Regions from separate parts of the Streptomyces sp. NPDC107654 genome, predicted to be linked through region 3. Evidence: predicted binding sites of a transcription regulator. Region 3 holds the regulator's gene; each other region holds the start of a gene.
What was found. Region 3 encodes HrcA, which represses chaperone genes, less so after heat shock. Its sites were predicted from a motif close to TTNGCACTCNGNNNNNCNGAGTGCNAA; they were not measured.
Positions count from the first base shown of each region.

Region 1: the regulator HrcA is predicted to act here: its motif matches at 2,340-2,366, upstream of groES (co-chaperone GroES).
Region 2: the regulator HrcA is predicted to act here: its motif matches at 2,194-2,220, upstream of groL (chaperonin GroEL).

Region 1 covers NZ_JBVKBI010000004.1:23,961-29,610, reverse strand. The annotation lists gene ACZ7N4_RS08425 (hypothetical protein) at 1-23, shown strand, start outside; gene groL (chaperonin GroEL) at 139-1,764, opposite strand; gene groES (co-chaperone GroES) at 1,884-2,192, opposite strand; gene ACZ7N4_RS08410 (polysaccharide deacetylase family protein) at 2,504-3,319, opposite strand; gene ACZ7N4_RS08405 (polysaccharide deacetylase family protein) at 3,316-4,227, opposite strand; gene ACZ7N4_RS08400 (class I SAM-dependent methyltransferase) at 4,318-5,484, shown strand.
Region 2 covers NZ_JBVKBI010000020.1:21,716-27,365, forward strand. The annotation lists gene ACZ7N4_RS28770 (Uma2 family endonuclease) at 1-312, shown strand, start outside; gene groL (chaperonin GroEL) at 408-2,030, opposite strand; gene ACZ7N4_RS28780 (cold-shock protein) at 2,331-2,534, opposite strand; gene ACZ7N4_RS28785 (MoaD/ThiS family protein) at 2,983-3,258, opposite strand; gene thrC (threonine synthase) at 3,406-4,689, opposite strand; SAM riboswitch class I at 4,708-4,850, opposite strand; gene ACZ7N4_RS28795 (glucosyl-3-phosphoglycerate synthase) at 5,007-5,650, shown strand, end outside.
Region 3 covers NZ_JBVKBI010000002.1:113,130-118,779, reverse strand. The annotation lists gene ACZ7N4_RS03670 (DUF3097 domain-containing protein) at 1-214, opposite strand, end outside; gene ACZ7N4_RS03665 (MBL fold metallo-hydrolase) at 484-1,206, opposite strand; gene hrcA (heat-inducible transcriptional repressor HrcA) at 1,370-2,386, shown strand; gene dnaJ (molecular chaperone DnaJ) at 2,387-3,523, shown strand; gene ACZ7N4_RS03650 (nitronate monooxygenase) at 3,657-4,733, shown strand; gene ACZ7N4_RS03645 (16S rRNA (uracil(1498)-N(3))-methyltransferase) at 4,730-5,482, shown strand; gene ACZ7N4_RS03640 (VOC family protein) at 5,513-5,650, shown strand, end outside.

The sequences.
Region 1 (5,650 bases), on a different contig from region 3:
TACGGTTCGTCAGAACCCTGTAGGTGGGCACGGACGCGCAGAGTACGCGGATCGGGCCGCCCACCCGCACAACGCACGGTGCCCAGCGCCCCCACAGGGACACTGGGCACCTCGGCTCAGTTCAGGTCAGCACCGGGCTCAGTGCGCGTGACCGTGGCTGTGGCCCGCGGCGGCCGGCTCTTCCTCTTCCTTCTTCTCGACGACCAGGGTCTCGGTCGTGAGCAGCAGGGAGGCGATGGAGGCGGCGTTCTCCAGGGCGGAGCGGGTGACCTTGACCGGGTCGATGACGCCGGCCTTGATCAGGTCGCCGTACTCGCCGGTGGCGGCGTTGTAGCCCTGCCCCTTCTCCAGGTCCTTGACCTTGGAGACGATGACGTAGCCCTCCTGGCCGGCGTTCTCGCCGATCCAGCGCAGCGGCTCGACCACGGCGTTGCGGACGACCGCGACACCGGTGGCCTCGTCGCCGGTCTTGTCCAGGTTGCCGTCCAGGACCTTGGAGGCGTGGACCAGGGCGGAGCCACCACCGGAGACGATGCCCTCCTCGACCGCGGCGCGGGTCGCGGAGATGGCGTCCTCCAGACGGTGCTTCTTCTCCTTCAGCTCCACCTCGGTGGCGGCGCCGACCTTGATCACGCACACGCCGCCGGCCAGCTTCGCGAGGCGCTCCTGGAGCTTCTCGCGGTCCCAGTCGGAGTCGGTGTTCTCGATCTCGGCCTTGATCTGGGCGACGCGGCCGTGGACGTCCTCGGACTTGCCGGCGCCGTCGACGATCGTGGTGTCGTCCTTGGTGACGGTGACGCGGCGGGCGGAGCCGAGCACGTCGAGGCCGACCTGGTCGAGCTTGAGGCCGACCTCCTCGGAGATGACGGTGGCGCCGGTGAGGACGGCCATGTCCTGCAGCATCGCCTTGCGGCGGTCGCCGAAGCCGGGAGCCTTCACCGCGACGGCGTTGAAGGTGCCGCGGATCTTGTTGACGACCAGGGTCGACAGGGCCTCGCCCTCGACGTCCTCGGCGATGATCAGCAGCGGCTTGGAGGAGCCGGCCTGGATGACCTTCTCCAGCAGCGGCAGCAGGTCCGCGATGGCGCCGATCTTGCCCTGGGTGATGAGGATGTACGGCTCGTCGAGGACGGCCTCCATGCGCTCCTGGTCCGTCACGAAGTACGGCGACAGGTAGCCCTTGTCGAAGGCCATGCCCTCGGTGAAGTCCAGCTCCAGACCGAAGGTGTTGGACTCCTCGACGGTGATGACACCGTCCTTGCCGACCTTGTCCATCGCCTCGGCGATCAGCTCGCCGACCTGCTGGTCCTGGGCGGACAGCGCGGCGACGGCGGCGATGTCGGACTTCTCGTCGATCGGGCGGGCGGAGGCCAGCAGATCCTCGGAGACGGCCTTGACCGCGGCGTCGATGCCCTTCTTCAGGGCGGCCGGGGAGGCACCCGCGGCGACGTTCTTCAGACCCTCGCGGACCAGCGCCTGGGCGAGGACCGTGGCGGTGGTGGTGCCGTCACCAGCGATGTCGTTGGTCTTGGTCGCCACCTCCTTCACCAGCTGGGCGCCGAGGTTCTCGTACGGGTCCTCGATCTCGACCTCGCGGGCGATCGTGACACCGTCGTTGGTGATGGTCGGAGCGCCGAACTTCTTGTCGATGACGACGTTGCGGCCGCGGGGGCCGATCGTCACCTTGACCGTGTCGGCAAGCTTGTTGACGCCGCGCTCAAGGGCGCGACGGGCGTCCTCGTCGAACTTCAGGATCTTCGCCATGGCAGCGGGAGCCCTCTCGGAAATCTGTGGGTGAAAAACGCCGCGCCCCGGGCGCCCGGCTTCTTATCGATTCGCGGGGGCCAGGGGCGCAGCTTCAAGCAGAGAGTCGCTTGAGGTGATTACTTCTCGATGATCGCGAGCACGTCGCGAGCCGAGAGGACGAGGTACTCGTCGCCGTTGTACTTCACCTCGGTGCCGCCGTACTTGCTGTAGAGGACGACGTCGCCGACCTTCACGTCGAGCGGCAGACGCTCGCCGTTCTCGAACCGGCCCGGGCCCACGGCGAGGACGGCGCCCTCCTGGGGCTTCTCCTTCGCGGTGTCCGGAATGACCAGGCCAGAGGCCGTGGTCTGCTCGGCGTCCAGCGGCTGGACCACGATGCGGTCCTCAAGCGGCTTGATGGCAACCTTGGAGCTGGCGGTCGTCACGATCCGACCTCCCCCTTCGGAGATCTCACGGGGTTAACTGTCTGAGGTGGCGACCAGGTGGATCCGTCGTCGCGGGTGCCGGACCTGCCCGTCGCGTTTGTTGGCACTCTCCAGGGGGGAGTGCCAGAGCCGAGACTATGACCGGGATTAGCACTCGGTCAAGCGGAGTGCCAATTGCCGTGCGGCGCGTCGGCCGGGAACGGCGCGCGCGGGTGCCCCGGCGGCCCGGTGTAGGCCCGGTGTCGCCCCGCTGCCACTCGCTGTCCAGGCTGCCCCCGCCGTCCCCCGCCGGATCCGCTCGTCCGCCGTGGTCAGCCCAGGTAGTCCTCCAGCCGTCCCACCGTCAGCCCCTCCCCCTGCACCTCCCTCAGCACCCGTACCGTGCGGTCCCGCAGCGGTGGGCCCGGGGTCTCGTCGGGGCCCACGAGGACGATGTCGCCGGGGCGCAGACGGTGGGGGCCGTGGGTGTAGGCGAGGCCCGCCGGGGTGAGGGCGGCGCGCCACAGGACGAGCGCGGAGATGCCGCAGCCGGCCGCCGCGCGCAGGGTGGTGCGGTCGTAGGAGCCGTAGGGCGGGCGGAAGAGGCGGGGGCGGACGCCGAGGCGGGCGCGGAGGCGGTCCTGCTGGCCGCAGATCCCGGCGCGCTGGCCGGCGTACGGCAGTCCGGCCGGCGCCCGGTGGTCGAGGGTGTGGTTCTCGATGCCGGCGCCGAGCGCGTGCAGCCGGGCGAAGTGGCCGTATCCGGGGGCGGCGACGCTGTCGGTGAGGAACAGGGTGACCGGGAGGCGGAGGTCGCGGACCATGTCGGCGAAGCGGGGGTCGCGGTCGGAGCCGTCGTCGTAGGTGAGGAAGACGACCGGGTCGCGGGTGGGGACGTGGTCGAGGACCCGGGGCAGGCCGTGGGCCGCGGGGCGGTCGGCGAGCGGGTGGGCCGGGGGCACCGGGGAGCGGGCGAGCGGGCGGGTCAGGCCCCAGGCGCGGTAGGCGCGACCGGGGCCGGTGGTGCGCGGGCGTGCCCCTTCGGCGGCCTTCTTGCCGAGGCGTTCGATGGGGTCGACGGACTGGGCGCAGCCCGTGAGGAGCAGGGCCGTGGCGATGACCGCGGCAGGGCCCCGCAGGCGCCTCACAGGTAGTCCTCCAGGCGGGCCACGGCGTAGCCCTCGCGCGTGACCTTGTTCAGGAAGCGGCGCATGTCGTCCACCATCGTGCCGTCCCAGTCGTCCCGGCCGCGGAAATGGGTGAGGACGATGTCGCCGGGGCGCAGCCGCCGGTCGTCCTCGCGGTACTCCCAGTGGTCGACGAAGACCTCCTCGTTCCAGATGGGCGCGTACCTGATGCCGCACTCCTTCGCGGCGACCAGGGTGTCCTGGTTGTAGTTGCCGTACGGCGGCCGGAAGACGGTGGGCGCCTTGCCGAACTCCTTCTTCATGACGGCCTGCATGCCGCAGATCTCGTCCTTCTGCTCCTCGTAGGTCAGGCCCGGCAGGTAGGGGTGGTGCAGGGTGTGGTTGTTGAGGGTGTTGCCGTAGGAGCGCATCCTGCGGAAGTAGCCGTAGTCGTCCTTCACCAGGTAGTTGCTGAGGAAGGCGGTGTACGGGACCTTCAGCTCCCGCATCATGGCGAGGAACCGGGGGTCCTTCTCGGCACCGTCGTCGATCGTCAGGAAGACGACCTTGTGCCGGGTGGGGACCGTGGTGAAGACGGGCGGCAGGTCCCAGTCCTCCTGGTGGTCCACCTCGAATCCGTCGCGGGCGCCGATCCGCGGCTTGACCATGGGCGGCGGCGGAGGGGTCAGCGGGACCTGGTCCAGCCCCCAGCGCCGGGCCGCGGCGGTCAGCCGGGCGTGTTCGGCGGCCCGGCGCGCCGCCGGGTCCTGGGGCTGGGCGGGGCCGCCCCGGCCGGGTGCGGGGCGTACGGCGTCGGGTCCGGCACAGCCGGAGAGCAGGGCGACGGTGGCGCATGCGGCGGCTCCTCCGCCGAGCGCCAGACGCCGCAACCGCGCCCGACTTTTGTCATTTTGTACTACTGCTCGCATGGTGCCGGATCCTCCCAGGCCCCGGCCCTCGACCCCGGCCGACACCGCCGCCGGAGGCGCACCATCCACCGACTGGCCCACAATGACCCGGTGAACGACCTCGCACCGCTCCTCACCCCCGAAGGCCGCGCCCTCCTCGACGAGGTGCGCGACACCGAGCCCGCGCAGGAGCTGGCCGTGGCCACCCGGCTGCGCCGTGAGCACCCGGCCGAGCTGGTCTCGGCCGCGCTCGGCCAGGCCCGGCTGCGGCAGCGGGCGGTGGCGAAGTTCGGTGCCGAGGACGCCGGGCGGATGTTCTTCACCCCGAACGGGGTCGAGCAGTCGACGCGGGCGAGCGTGGCGGCGTACCGGGCGCGGCGGCTGCGGGAGCTGGGCGTGGCCTCCGTCGCCGACCTGTGCTGCGGGATCGGCGGGGACGCGATCGCGATGGCGCGGGCCGGGATCCGGGTGCTGGCCGTGGACCGGGACCCGCTGACGGCGGCGGCGGCCCGGGCCAACGCCGAGGCGCTGGGGCTGACCGCCCTGATCGAGGTGCGCGAGGCCGACGTCACCGAGGTGGACACCGCCGGGTACGACGCGGTGTTCGTGGACCCGGCGCGCCGGGGCGGGCGGGGCCGCGTGTTCGATCCGGAGGCGTACTCGCCGCCGCTGTCCTGGGCCGTCGAGACGGCCCTGCAGGCACCCCGGGCCGCGCTGAAGATCGCCCCGGGCATCCCGCACGAGGTGGTCCCGGACCGGGCCGAGGCCGAGTGGATCTCCGACGGCGGGGACGTGAAGGAGGCGGTGCTGTGGTTCGGGACCGGGGCGCCGGGCACCGTACGGGCCACCCTGCTGCCCGGCCCGCGCACCCTCGTCGGCCGCGGGCTGCCCGACCCCGGGGTACGGCCGGTGGGGCGCTACCTGTACGAGCCGGACGGTGCCGTGATCCGCGCGCACCTGGTCGCCGAGGTGGCCGAGGAGGTCGACGGCGGGCTGCTGGACCCGACCATCGCCTACATCACCGCCGACGCGCCGCGGCCCACGCCGTACGCCTCCGCCTACGAGATCACCGACCACCTCCCCTTCAACGTCAAGAAGCTGAAGGCCCTGTTGCGCGAGCGCGAGGTCGGCACACTGACCGTCAAGAAGCGCGGCTCGGCGGTCGAACCGGAGGAACTGCGCCGGAAGGTACGTCCGCAGGGCCCGAACGCGGCCACCGTGTTCCTGACCCGGGTGGCCGGGGCACCGACGATGCTCATCGGCCGTCCTTCGGTGTGACGTCGGGCCGGCACACCCGCGGTGCGGGGCTCGCCGGGTGGATGCCGGCCACCGGCGACGAGGTCACCGCGCGGCGGAGCGCCACGGCGAGGGGCCGTTCGCCGGGCTCGTCGGCCTCCCGCCGGGCCACCGGCCGGCCGCGCCGGCCGTGGCTCGCGCCGGCCGG
Region 2 (5,650 bases), on a different contig from region 3:
CCCGTGGGTCACTTCAAGGGACACGGCAACTGGTCCGAGACCGACGGCGCCCTCATGGCCGTGGAGATCACCTCCCACGACCGCGACACCGACCAGCGCGACCGCGTCGACAAGCCGGTGGGGTACGCGGCGGCCGAGATCCCCGTCTACCTCCTCATCGACCGTGACAGCCGCGTGGTCAGCGTGTACAGCGAACCGAAGGACGGGCGTTACCTCCAGTGCTCCACCCACCCCTGGGGCGCCACCGTCGAACTGCCGCCGCCCGTGGGCATCACCCTCGACACGGACAAGCTCAAGGACTACGCCGACTGAGCCGGAGCCCGTAAACGCCCGAGGGCGGCACCCCCAGCCGGAAGCTGGACGTGCCGCCCTCGGTTCGCAGGACAGGCGATCAACCCTCAGGTCGATCAGAAGTCCATGTCACCGCCCGGCATGCCGCCGCCGGCCGGCGCGGCGGCCTTCTCCGGCTTGTCGGCGATGACGGCCTCGGTGGTGAGGAACAGCGCGGCGATGGAGGCGGCGTTCTGCAGCGCGGAACGGGTCACCTTCGCCGGGTCGATGATGCCCTCGGCGACCAGGTCGACGTACTCGCCGGTCGCGGCGTTGAGGCCGTGGCCCGGGGTGAGGTTGCGGACCTTCTCCACCACGACGCCGCCCTCGAGGCCGGCGTTGACGGCGATCTGCTTCAGCGGGGCCTCCAGGGCGATGCGCACGGCGTTGGCGCCGGTCGCCTCGTCACCCTCCAGCTCCAGCTTCTCGAAGACCTGGGAGGCCTGCAGCAGGGCCACGCCACCACCGGCGACGATGCCCTCCTCGACGGCCGCCTTGGCGTTGCGGACGGCGTCCTCGATGCGGTGCTTGCGCTCCTTCAGCTCCACCTCGGTGGCGGCACCGGCCTTGATGACGGCCACGCCGCCCGCGAGCTTCGCCAGGCGCTCCTGGAGCTTCTCGCGGTCGTAGTCGGAGTCGCTGTTCTCGATCTCGGCGCGGATCTGGTTCACGCGGCCGTTGACCTGCTCGGAGGAGCCGGCACCGTCGACGATGGTGGTCTCGTCCTTGGTGATGACGACCTTGCGGGCGCGGCCCAGGAGGTCCAGGGTCGCGTTCTCCAGCTTGAGGCCGACCTCCTCGGAGATGACCTCGCCGCCCGTGAGGATGGCGATGTCGCCGAGCATGGCCTTGCGGCGGTCGCCGAAGCCCGGGGCCTTGACGGCGACGGACTTGAAGGTGCCGCGGATCTTGTTGACGACCAGGGTCGACAGGGCCTCGCCCTCGACGTCCTCGGCGATGATCAGCAGCGGCTTGCCCGACTGCATGACCTTCTCCAGGAGCGGGAGCAGGTCCTTGACCGAGGAGATCTTGGAGTTGGCGATGAGGATGTACGGGTCCTCGAGCACCGCCTCCATGCGCTCCATGTCGGTCGCGAAGTAGGCGGAGATGTAGCCCTTGTCGAAGCGCATGCCCTCGGTGAGCTCGAGCTCCAGGCCGAAGGTGTTGCTCTCCTCGACGGTGATGACGCCTTCCTTGCCGACCTTGTCCATGGCCTCGGCGATGAGCTCGCCGATCTGGGTGTCGGCGGCGGAGATGGACGCGGTGGAGGCGATCTGCTCCTTGGTCTCGACGTCCTTCGCCTGCTCCAGCAGGGCGGCGGAGACGGCCTCGACGGCCTTCTCGATGCCGCGCTTCAGGGCCATCGGGTTGGCGCCGGCGGCGACGTTGCGCAGGCCTTCCTTGACCAGGGCCTGGGCCAGGACGGTCGCGGTCGTCGTGCCGTCACCGGCGACGTCGTCCGTCTTCTTCGCGACTTCCTTGACCAGCTCGGCGCCGATCTTCTCGTACGGGTCCTCGAGCTCGATCTCCTTGGCGATGGAGACACCATCGTTGGTGATCGTGGGGGCGCCCCACTTCTTCTCGAGGACGACGTTGCGGCCCTTGGGGCCCAGCGTCACCTTCACGGCGTCCGCGAGCTGGTTCATGCCGCGCTCGAGGCCGCGCCGCGCCTCCTCGTCGAACGCGATGATCTTGGCCATGTGAAGTGGTCCCTCCAGGACTGGGGGTGATTCCTTCGGACCGCGCCCGCGCCCGCGACGGACGGCTCGCCGGCCTCGTGGTCCCTTGCACCACACGGCCTGCGGGCCTCACCGACCCGGTCCTTCGCTGTCACTCTCACCTTCAGAGTGCTAACGCCAATGATTAGCACTCGGCATGGTCGAGTGCAAGCGCCCTGCGGGGTACGGCGTCCCCGTCCGCCGCCCGCGAACAGAGCCGTCCGGGGTACGGCGAAGGGCCCGCACCCTCTGCGAGGTGCGGGCCCTTCGGACAAGAAACGTTCAGGCGGTGACGCGAACCATGTCGGCCTGCGGGCCCTTCTGGCCCTGCGAGATCTCGAACTCGACCCGCTGGCCCTCTTCCAGGGTGCGGTAGCCGTCCATCTGAATGGCGCTGTAGTGGACGAAGACGTCCGCACCACCGTCGACCGCGATGAAGCCGTACCCCTTCTCCGCGTTGAACCACTTGACGGTGCCCTGAGCCATGCCTAACTCCCCTATTACTGGCCCTTGCACAGATCCACACTTCGCGGACCCGGGTCAGACCTCACCCCCCATTGGCCGGGGGCGTGCGCCGGAACGCGTCGACCGCGGCTGAATGTATCTGTCCAACTGCCGTCTGCAACAGGTCAATCGGACGAGAATTCTGGACGCGAGAGGTCAGGAATCTGGGGAGAATTCACCCGAATCCCGGGCAAGTCGGGCCCCATAAAAGCCGCAAAAGCCACAGAGGACCCGCACACTTTGGCTACTTCTTGTCGGGGCACGCGGCATGTTTTCTGGGCCCGCGGCCCGGAGGTCCCGGCCGTGTTCCCCAACTCTACCGCGCTCAATCACACAGAATTGCCCCCTCCGCTTCTCTCACGGAGAGGGCAATCCGACGGACACTCGGTAATCGATGTTACCGACGGTAATGAGCGGACATATGGACGGCTCAGCCGCCCGCGACCGCCGGAATGATCGACACGCCGGCACCGTCCGGGGTCACCGTCTCCAGACCCTGCTCGAAACGGACGTCGTCGTCGTTGACGTACACGTTCACGAAGCGGCGCAGCCTGCCCTGGTCGTCCAGCACGCGCGCGGCGATGCCCGTGTGGTTCTTCTCCAGGTCGGCGATGACCTCGGCGAGCGTCGCGCCCTCGGCGGTGACCTCGGCCTGCCCGCCGGTGTAGGTGCGCAGGATGGTGGGGATGCGAACGTTCACGCTCATGCGGTGAGACCTCCGGTCGGGTTCACGGGTACGGCGGGGCGGTGCCCCGGGGGCGCGGGGCTGTGACGAGTGTGCGGCTGCCGCCGCGCCGGCGCGACCGGCCCCCACCGCCCGCGGGGTGGGTGCGGCCTGCCGGCGCGGCGCCCGTCATGCGAGGCCGGCCTCGCGGAAGGAGTCCAGGCTCGGGCGGATGGTGGCGGTCAGGCCGGTCCCGGCCACCGCGTCCAGGGTCTTCAGGCCGTCGCCGGTGTTGAGGACGACCGTGGTCTTCGCCGGGTCCAGCAGGCCCGCCTCGAGCAGCTTGCGGGTGACGCCGACGGTCACACCGCCGGCCGTCTCGGCGAAGACGCCCTCGGTGCGGGCCAGCAGCTTGATGGCGTCCACGATCTCCGCGTCCGTCACGTCCTCCACGGCACCGCCGGTGCGGCGGGCGATGTCCAGGACGTACGGGCCGTCGGCCGGGTTGCCGATGGCCAGGGACTTGGCGATGGTGTCCGGCTTCTGCGGGCGGACCACGTCGTGCCCGGCCTTGAAGGCGGTGGACACCGGGGAACAGCCCTCGGCCTGCGCCCCGAAGATCTTGTAAGGCCTGTCCTCGACCAGGCCCAGCCTGATCAGCTCCTGCAGGCCCTTGTCGATCTTCGTGAGCTGGGAGCCGGAGGCGATCGGGACGACCAGCTGGTCGGGCAGGCGCCAGCCCAGCTGCTCGGCGATCTCGTACGCGAGGGTCTTGGAGCCCTCCGCGTAGTACGGCCGCAGGTTGACGTTGACGAAGCCCCAGCCCTCGCCGGCCGGGTCGCCGATCAGCTCGGAGCAGAAGCGGTTCACGTCGTCGTAGTTGCCCTCGATGCCGACCAGCTCACCGCCGTAGACCGCGGCCATGACGACCTTGCCCTGTTCCAGGTCGTGCGGGATGAACACGCAGGAGCGGAAGCCGGCCCGGGCGGCGGCGGCGCCGACGGCACCGGCCAGGTTGCCGGTGGAGGAGCAGGAGAGGGTGGTGAAGCCGAAGGCGCGGGCGGCCTCCAGGGCCTGGGCGACGACCCGGTCCTTGAAGGAGTGGGTGGGGTTGCCGGAGTCGTCCTTCACGTACAGCCCGCCGGTCACGCCCAGCTCGCGCGCCAGGTTGTCGGCCTTGACGAGCTTGGTCCAGCCGGGGTTCAGGTTGGGCTTGCCGGCGACGTCCGCGGGCACCGGCAGCAGCGGCGCGTACCGCCAGATGTTCGCGGGACCGGCCTCGATGCGCCGGCGCAGTTCCTCGGTGTCGTAGGCGGAGAAGTCGTAGGCGATCTCCAGCGGGCCGAAGCACTCCTCGCAGGCGAAGACCGGGCCGAGCGGCACCCGGTGGCCGCACTCGCGACAGCTCAGTGCCGCGGCGGGGCCGAGGTCGACGGTGGATTCGCTGGAGGTTGCAACTGTCTGCACAGCCATGTGAGGCGAGGCCCTTTCTCCTCATCTTCCTCACGACGCATCTCGCCGTGAGACGGATTTGGCACCTTCCCTAGCCGGGAGCCTCGCTACGAAGACGAGAATCGGCTGGAGGGTTGCCGGGGCTTCATCGGGCCGTGTCCCTCTGCCCCTCTGGATGAGCGGTATGCGGTTGTGAACGCCGGTCGACCCCCGACATGCGATGGTCATCGGCGTTGTTCAAGACTGTAACCGAAGGCCAGGACAGTTGAGATAGTCGTCCGAACCGCGAGATGGATCACACGGTGGAGTGTGGTCGTGACAGTGAGGAGCCGCCGACCGTGCTGGAAGAAGTCGAGCGCTGGCTGAGCACCCGCTCCTGGTCCGTGGCCGACCGTCCGCTGCACCAGGTGCTGGCGGCCAAGCAGCGCACCGGCCAGACGATCAGCGTCGTCCTGCCCGCCCTCAACGAGGAGGAGACCGTCGGCGACATCGTCGCGGTCGTCCGGCACGACCTCGTGGAGCAGGCACCGCTCGTCGACGAGATCGTGGTCGTCGACTCCGGCTCCACCGACCGCACCTCCGAGGTCGCCGCCCGCGCCGGCGCCCGGGTCGTGCACCGCGACGACATACTGCCCCGCATCCCCGCCGTCCCCGGCAAGGGCGAGGTGCTGTGGCGCTCGCTGCTGGTGACCGGCGGGGACATCGTCTGCTTCATCGACGCGGACCTGAGGGAGTTCTCCTCCGCCTTCGTCACCGGGATCGTCGGCCCGCTCCTCACCGACCCGGACGTCGACCTGGTCAAGGGCATGTACGACCGCCCGCTCGCCGGCGGTGCCGGGCAGGGCGGCCGGGTCACCGAGCTCATGGCCCGTCCGCTGCTGAACATGCACTGGCCGCAGCTGGCCGGGTTCGTGCAGCCGCTGGGCGGCGAGTACGCGGCCCGCCGCTCCCTGCTGGAGCAGCTGCCGTTCCCCGTCGGCTA
Region 3 (5,650 bases):
GGTCCTCCAGGGTCACCGTGCCGGCCTCGCAGCGGATCACCGCCCCGCAGAACCCGGTACCGGGCTCCTCCACCACCAGGCCCGGCTCGGCCGGCACCTCCGGCACGGGCTTCGGCTTCTTCCACGGCGGGGTCAGGTCGGCGGAGTACACACGAGGGCGCGGGCCCGAAGGGCCCTCGTCGGAGGGGTGGCGGCGGGAGACGGGTGGGCGCATTCGGATGACGATAGGAGAACCTGTACGGAGCTGCTCACGACACGCCGGAGATTCGAGCCGAAACGCCGCGCGCCCCGCGGAGGCCCGTCCGCCCCGCGCGGAACCCCCGCGAGCCCCGCACCCGACCCCCGCCGGCCCCGCCGGGGACCCGTCGCGACCTTCGCGCTGAAGGCTCGCCAGCACCGCCCCCGACCCCCCGCCGACCCCGCGCGGAACCGCCACGAGCCCCGCACCCGCCCCCCCCGCTCACCCCGCACCCGCCCCCCGGCTCACCCCACCCCGAACCGCCTCGCCAGCTCGTCCCGCTGTCCGCGTACGAAGCCCGCGTCCACCACCGCCCCGTGACCGGGCACGTACAGTGCGTCCTCGCCGCCCAGGGCCAGGAGGCGGTCGAGGGCGTCCGGCCAGCGGGACGGGACCGCGTCCGGGCCCGCCTGGGGTTCGCCGGACTCCTCCACCAGGTCGCCGCAGAAGACCACCTCCGGATCGCCCGGCACCAGTACCGCCAGGTCGTACGCGGTGTGGCCGGGGCCCACGTTGGCCAGCAGTGCCTGGCGGCCGCCGCCGAGGTCGAGGGTCCACTCGCCGGAGACCAGGTGGCGGGGCGGGACCAGCGCGTCCACGGCCTCGTCCGCGTCGGCCACCGGCAGCCCGTTGCGGACCGCGTCCAGACGCAGCTCGTCGCGCTCGTACGTCAGCGCCGCGTCCGCGCCCACCGCCCCGTACAGCTCCGCCCCCGCGAACGCCGGCGTGCCGAACACGTGGTCGAAGTGGGGATGGGTGAGCGCGAGATGGGTCACACGTCCGCCCGCCAGCTCCTCGGCCCGCGCGCGCACCCGGGCCCCCTCCGCCAGGCTCGAACCGGCGTCCACGAGGAGGGTCGTGCCCTCCCCCAGGACCAGCCCCACCGTGCAGTCCCAGCCGGGCAGCCGGCACCGCCCCACCCCGGCGGTCAGCCGTTCCCACCCCAGCTCTTCCCAAGTCACGGTCATACCCGCGACGCTAGCGGTACGACCCGGTACCGCGGCCCGACCTTGCCCAGTGTGTACCCGACAGCCGTACACTGGGCCGGGGATCGCTGGCACTCGCGTGGGAAGAGTGCCAGGCGACAGGACCCGAAGGGACGAGGGGACGACATGCTGGAGGTGCGCGCGGATGCTGAGTGAACGCAGGCTTCAGGTACTGCGCGCCATCGTCCAGGACTATGTGGGCACCGAGGAGCCGGTCGGGTCGAAGGCCCTGACCGAGCGGCACAACCTCGGCGTCTCCCCGGCGACCGTCCGCAACGACATGGCGGCCCTGGAGGACGAGGGGTACATCGCCCAGCCGCACACCAGCGCGGGGCGCATCCCCACCGACAAGGGCTACCGGCTGTTCGTGGACAAGCTCGCGGGCGTGAAGCCGATGACCGCGCCCGAGCGTCGCGCCATCCAGAACTTCCTGGAGGGCGCCGTCGACCTCGACGACGTCGTGGCGCGGACCGTACGGCTGCTCGCGCAGCTCACCCGGCAGGTCGCCGTCGTGCAGTACCCGTCGCTGACCCGGTCCACGGTCCGGCACGTCGAGCTGCTCTCGCTCGCTCCGGCGCGCGTGATGCTCGTGCTGATCACGGACACCGGCCGGGTCGAGCAGCGCATGGTCGACTGCCCGGCGCCGTTCGGCGAGGCCTCGCTGGCGGATCTGCGGGCGCGGCTGAACAGCCGGGTCGCCGGCCGCCGGTTCGCGGATGTGCCGAAGCTGGTCGAGGACCTGCCGGACGCCTTCGAGCCGGAGGACCGCGGTACGGTCTCCACGGTGCTCTCCACTCTTCTGGAGACACTCGTGGAGGAGAACGAGGAGCGGTTGATGATCGGCGGCACCGCCAATCTGACCCGCTTCGGACATGACTTCCCCCTCACGATCCGGCCCGTCCTGGAGGCACTGGAGGAGCAGGTCGTGCTCCTCAAGCTCCTCGGCGAGGCGAAGGAACCGGGCGTGACCGTGCGCATCGGCCACGAGAACGCCCATGAGGGACTCAACTCAACCTCCGTCGTGTCGGTCGGCTACGGTTCGGGCGGCGAGGCGGTTGCCAAGCTCGGCGTGGTCGGACCGACCCGCATGGACTACCCGGGAACGATGGGAGCGGTACGCGCAGTGGCACGGTACGTCGGACAGATCCTGGCGGAGTCGTAAGTGGCCACGGACTACTACGCCGTTCTCGGCGTGCGCCGCGACGCGTCGCAGGATGAGATCAAGAAGGCGTTCCGTCGGCTCGCGCGCGAGCTGCACCCGGACGTCAACCCCGACCCGAAGACCCAGGAGCGGTTCAAGGAGATCAACGCCGCTTACGAGGTGCTGTCGGACCCGCAGAAGAAGCAGGTCTACGACCTCGGCGGCGATCCGCTCTCCCAGTCGGGCGGGGCCGGCGCGGGCGGTTTCGGCGCCGGCGGCTTCGGCAACTTCTCCGACATCATGGACGCGTTCTTCGGTACGGCGTCGCAGCGCGGGCCGCGCTCGCGCACCCGGCGCGGCCAGGACGCGATGATCCGGATCGAGGTGGAGCTGGACGAGGCGGCCTTCGGGACCACCAAGGACATCCAGGTCGACACCGCGATCGTCTGCAACACCTGCAACGGCGAGGGTGCCGCCCCCGGCACCTCCGCGCAGACGTGTGACATGTGCCGCGGCCGGGGTGAGGTCTCCCAGGTCACCCGGTCCTTCCTGGGCCAGGTCATGACCTCCCGCCCGTGCCCCCAGTGCCAGGGCTTCGGCACGGTCGTGCCGACCCCGTGCCCGGAGTGCGCCGGCGACGGCCGGGTCCGCTCGCGGCGGACCCTGACCGTGAAGATCCCGGCCGGTGTCGACAACGGCACCCGGATCCAGCTCGCCGGCGAGGGCGAGGTCGGCCCCGGCGGCGGTCCGGCCGGCGACCTGTACGTCGAGATCCACGAGCTGCCGCACCCCACGTTCCAGCGGCGCGGCGACGACCTGCACTGCACGGTCACCATCCCGATGACGGCGGCGGCCCTCGGCACCAAGGTGCCGCTGGAGACGCTGGACGGCATGGAGGAGGTCGACATCCGGCCCGGCACCCAGTCCGGCCAGTCGATCCCGCTGCACGGCCGTGGCGTCACGCATCTGCGCGGCGGCGGCCGGGGTGACCTGATCGTGCACGTGGAGGTGACCACCCCGACCAAGCTGGACCCCGAGCAGGAGCGACTGCTGCGCGAGCTGTCCAAGCTGCGCGGCGAGGAGCGGCCGCAGGGACAGTTCCAGCCCGGTCAGCAGGGGCTGTTCTCCCGCCTGAAGGACGCGTTCAACGGGCGCTGATCCCTGACCGTCAACGACTGTCAGGGGGCGCCGAGCGGAGGCGTACGGGGTGCTCCGGTCCCCGTGCGCCAGGGGCCTGTGCCGGGGGAAGCCCGGATTCGGACTTGTACGGAGGACGTGACAACATGCGGTCATGTCCTCCGCGCTGACCGATCTCTTCCCCCAGCCGATCGTGCAGGCCCCCATGGCGGGCGGTGTCTCCGTCCCGCAGCTCGCCGCCGCCGTCTCCGAGGCCGGTGGCCTCGGCTTCCTCGCCGCCGGATACAAGACCGCCGACGGCATGTACCAGGAGATCAAGCAGCTGCGGGGGCTCACCGGCCGCCCGTTCGGCGTGAACGTGTTCATGCCCCAGTCGGACCACGCCGAGTCCGGCGCGGTGGAGGTGTACGCGCACCAGCTGGCCGGCGAGGCCGCCTGGTACGAGACCGAGCTGGGCGACCCGGACAGCGGCCGCGACGACGGCTACGACGCCAAGCTCGCCGTCCTCCTCGACAACCCGGTGCCGGTGGTCTCCTTCCACTTCGGCGTGCCGGCCCGTGAGGTGCTCGACCGGTTCCGCCGGGCCGGGACCCTCACCCTCGTCACCGCCACGACCGCGGAGGAGGCCCGCGCGGTCGAGCGGGCCGGGGCGGACGCGGTGATCGCGCAGGGCGTGGAGGCCGGCGGCCACCAGGGCACCCACCGGGACCTCCCGGAGAACGACGGCTCCGGCATCGGACTGCTGTCGCTGGTCGCGCAGGTGCGGGAGGCCGTACGGATCCCGGTCGTCGCCGCCGGCGGCATCATGCGCGGCAGCCAGATCGCCGCCGTCCTCGCGGCGGGCGCGAGCGCGGCCCAGCTGGGCACCGCCTTCCTCGCCACCCCCGAGTCCGGGGCGCACGCCCTGCACAAACAGGCGCTGACCGACCCCCTGTTCACGCGCACCGAGCTGACCCGTGCCTTCACCGGCCGCCCGGCCCGCGCGCTGGTCAACCGCTTCCTGCGCGAGCACGGCCCCTACGCCCCCGCCGCCTACCCGGAGGTCAGCCACCTCACCGCGCCGCTGCGCAAGGCCGCCGCGAAGGCCGGGGACGCGCAGGGTCTGGCGCTGTGGGCGGGACAGGGGTACCGGATGGCGCGGGAGCTGCCGGCCGGACGGCTGGTGGAGGTGCTGGCGGCGGAACTCGCCGAGGCCGGGACAGCGTTGTCGGCCGGGGGTGGTGCGCGATGACCGCGCCGGTGTTCGTCGTCGACTCGCTGGAGGGCGTGGGCCCCGGCTCCGTCGTCGACGTCCGGGGCCCGGAGGGGCGGCACGCCGTCTCGGTACGGCGGTTGCAGCCGGGCGAGCACGTGGTGCTCACCGACGGCAGGGGCCGGGGCGCGGCCGGGGCCGTCGTCAGCGTGTCCGGGAAGGACCACCTGGTGGTCGAGCCCTCCGAGTTCCCGGTGGAGCCCGAGCCCAGCCCCCGCATCACCGTCGTCCAGGCCCTGCCCAAGGGGGACCGTGGCGAACTGGCCGTGGAGACGATGACGGAGACCGGTGTCGACGCGATCGTGCCCTGGCAGGCGGCCCGCTGCATCACCCAGTGGAAGGGCGAGCGGGGACTGAAGGCGCTCGCCAAGTGGCGGGCCACCGCGCGGGAGGCCGGCAAGCAGTCCCGGCGGCTGCGCTTCCCGGAGGTCGCGGACCTCGCGACCACCAGGCAGGTCGCCGAGCTCCTCGCCGCCGCCGACTTCGCCGCCGTGCTCCACTCCGACTTCGAGCACGTCAGCCGGCCCCTGGCCGCCGCCGAACTCCCCGCCGAGGGCGAGATCGTCCTGGTCGTGGGGCCGGAGGGCGGCGTCTCCCGGGACGAGCTGGCCCTCTTCGAGGAGACGGGCGCGAAGGCCTGCGTCCTCGGCCCCACCGTCCTGCGCACGTCCACCGCCGGCACCGCCGCCACGGCCCTGCTGCTGGGCCGCACCGGCCGCTGGTCCTGACCCCTCGTCCCGACCCCTCGCGGAGGCACCGTGGAACTCGCCCAAGTCCGGCTCCTGGTCACCGACTTCCCCGCCTGCTACCGCTTCTACACCGACGTCCTCGGCCTCAAGCCGCAGTCCGGCGCCGCGCGCGGCCCGTACGAGAAGCTCAGCCCGCACACCGGCTCC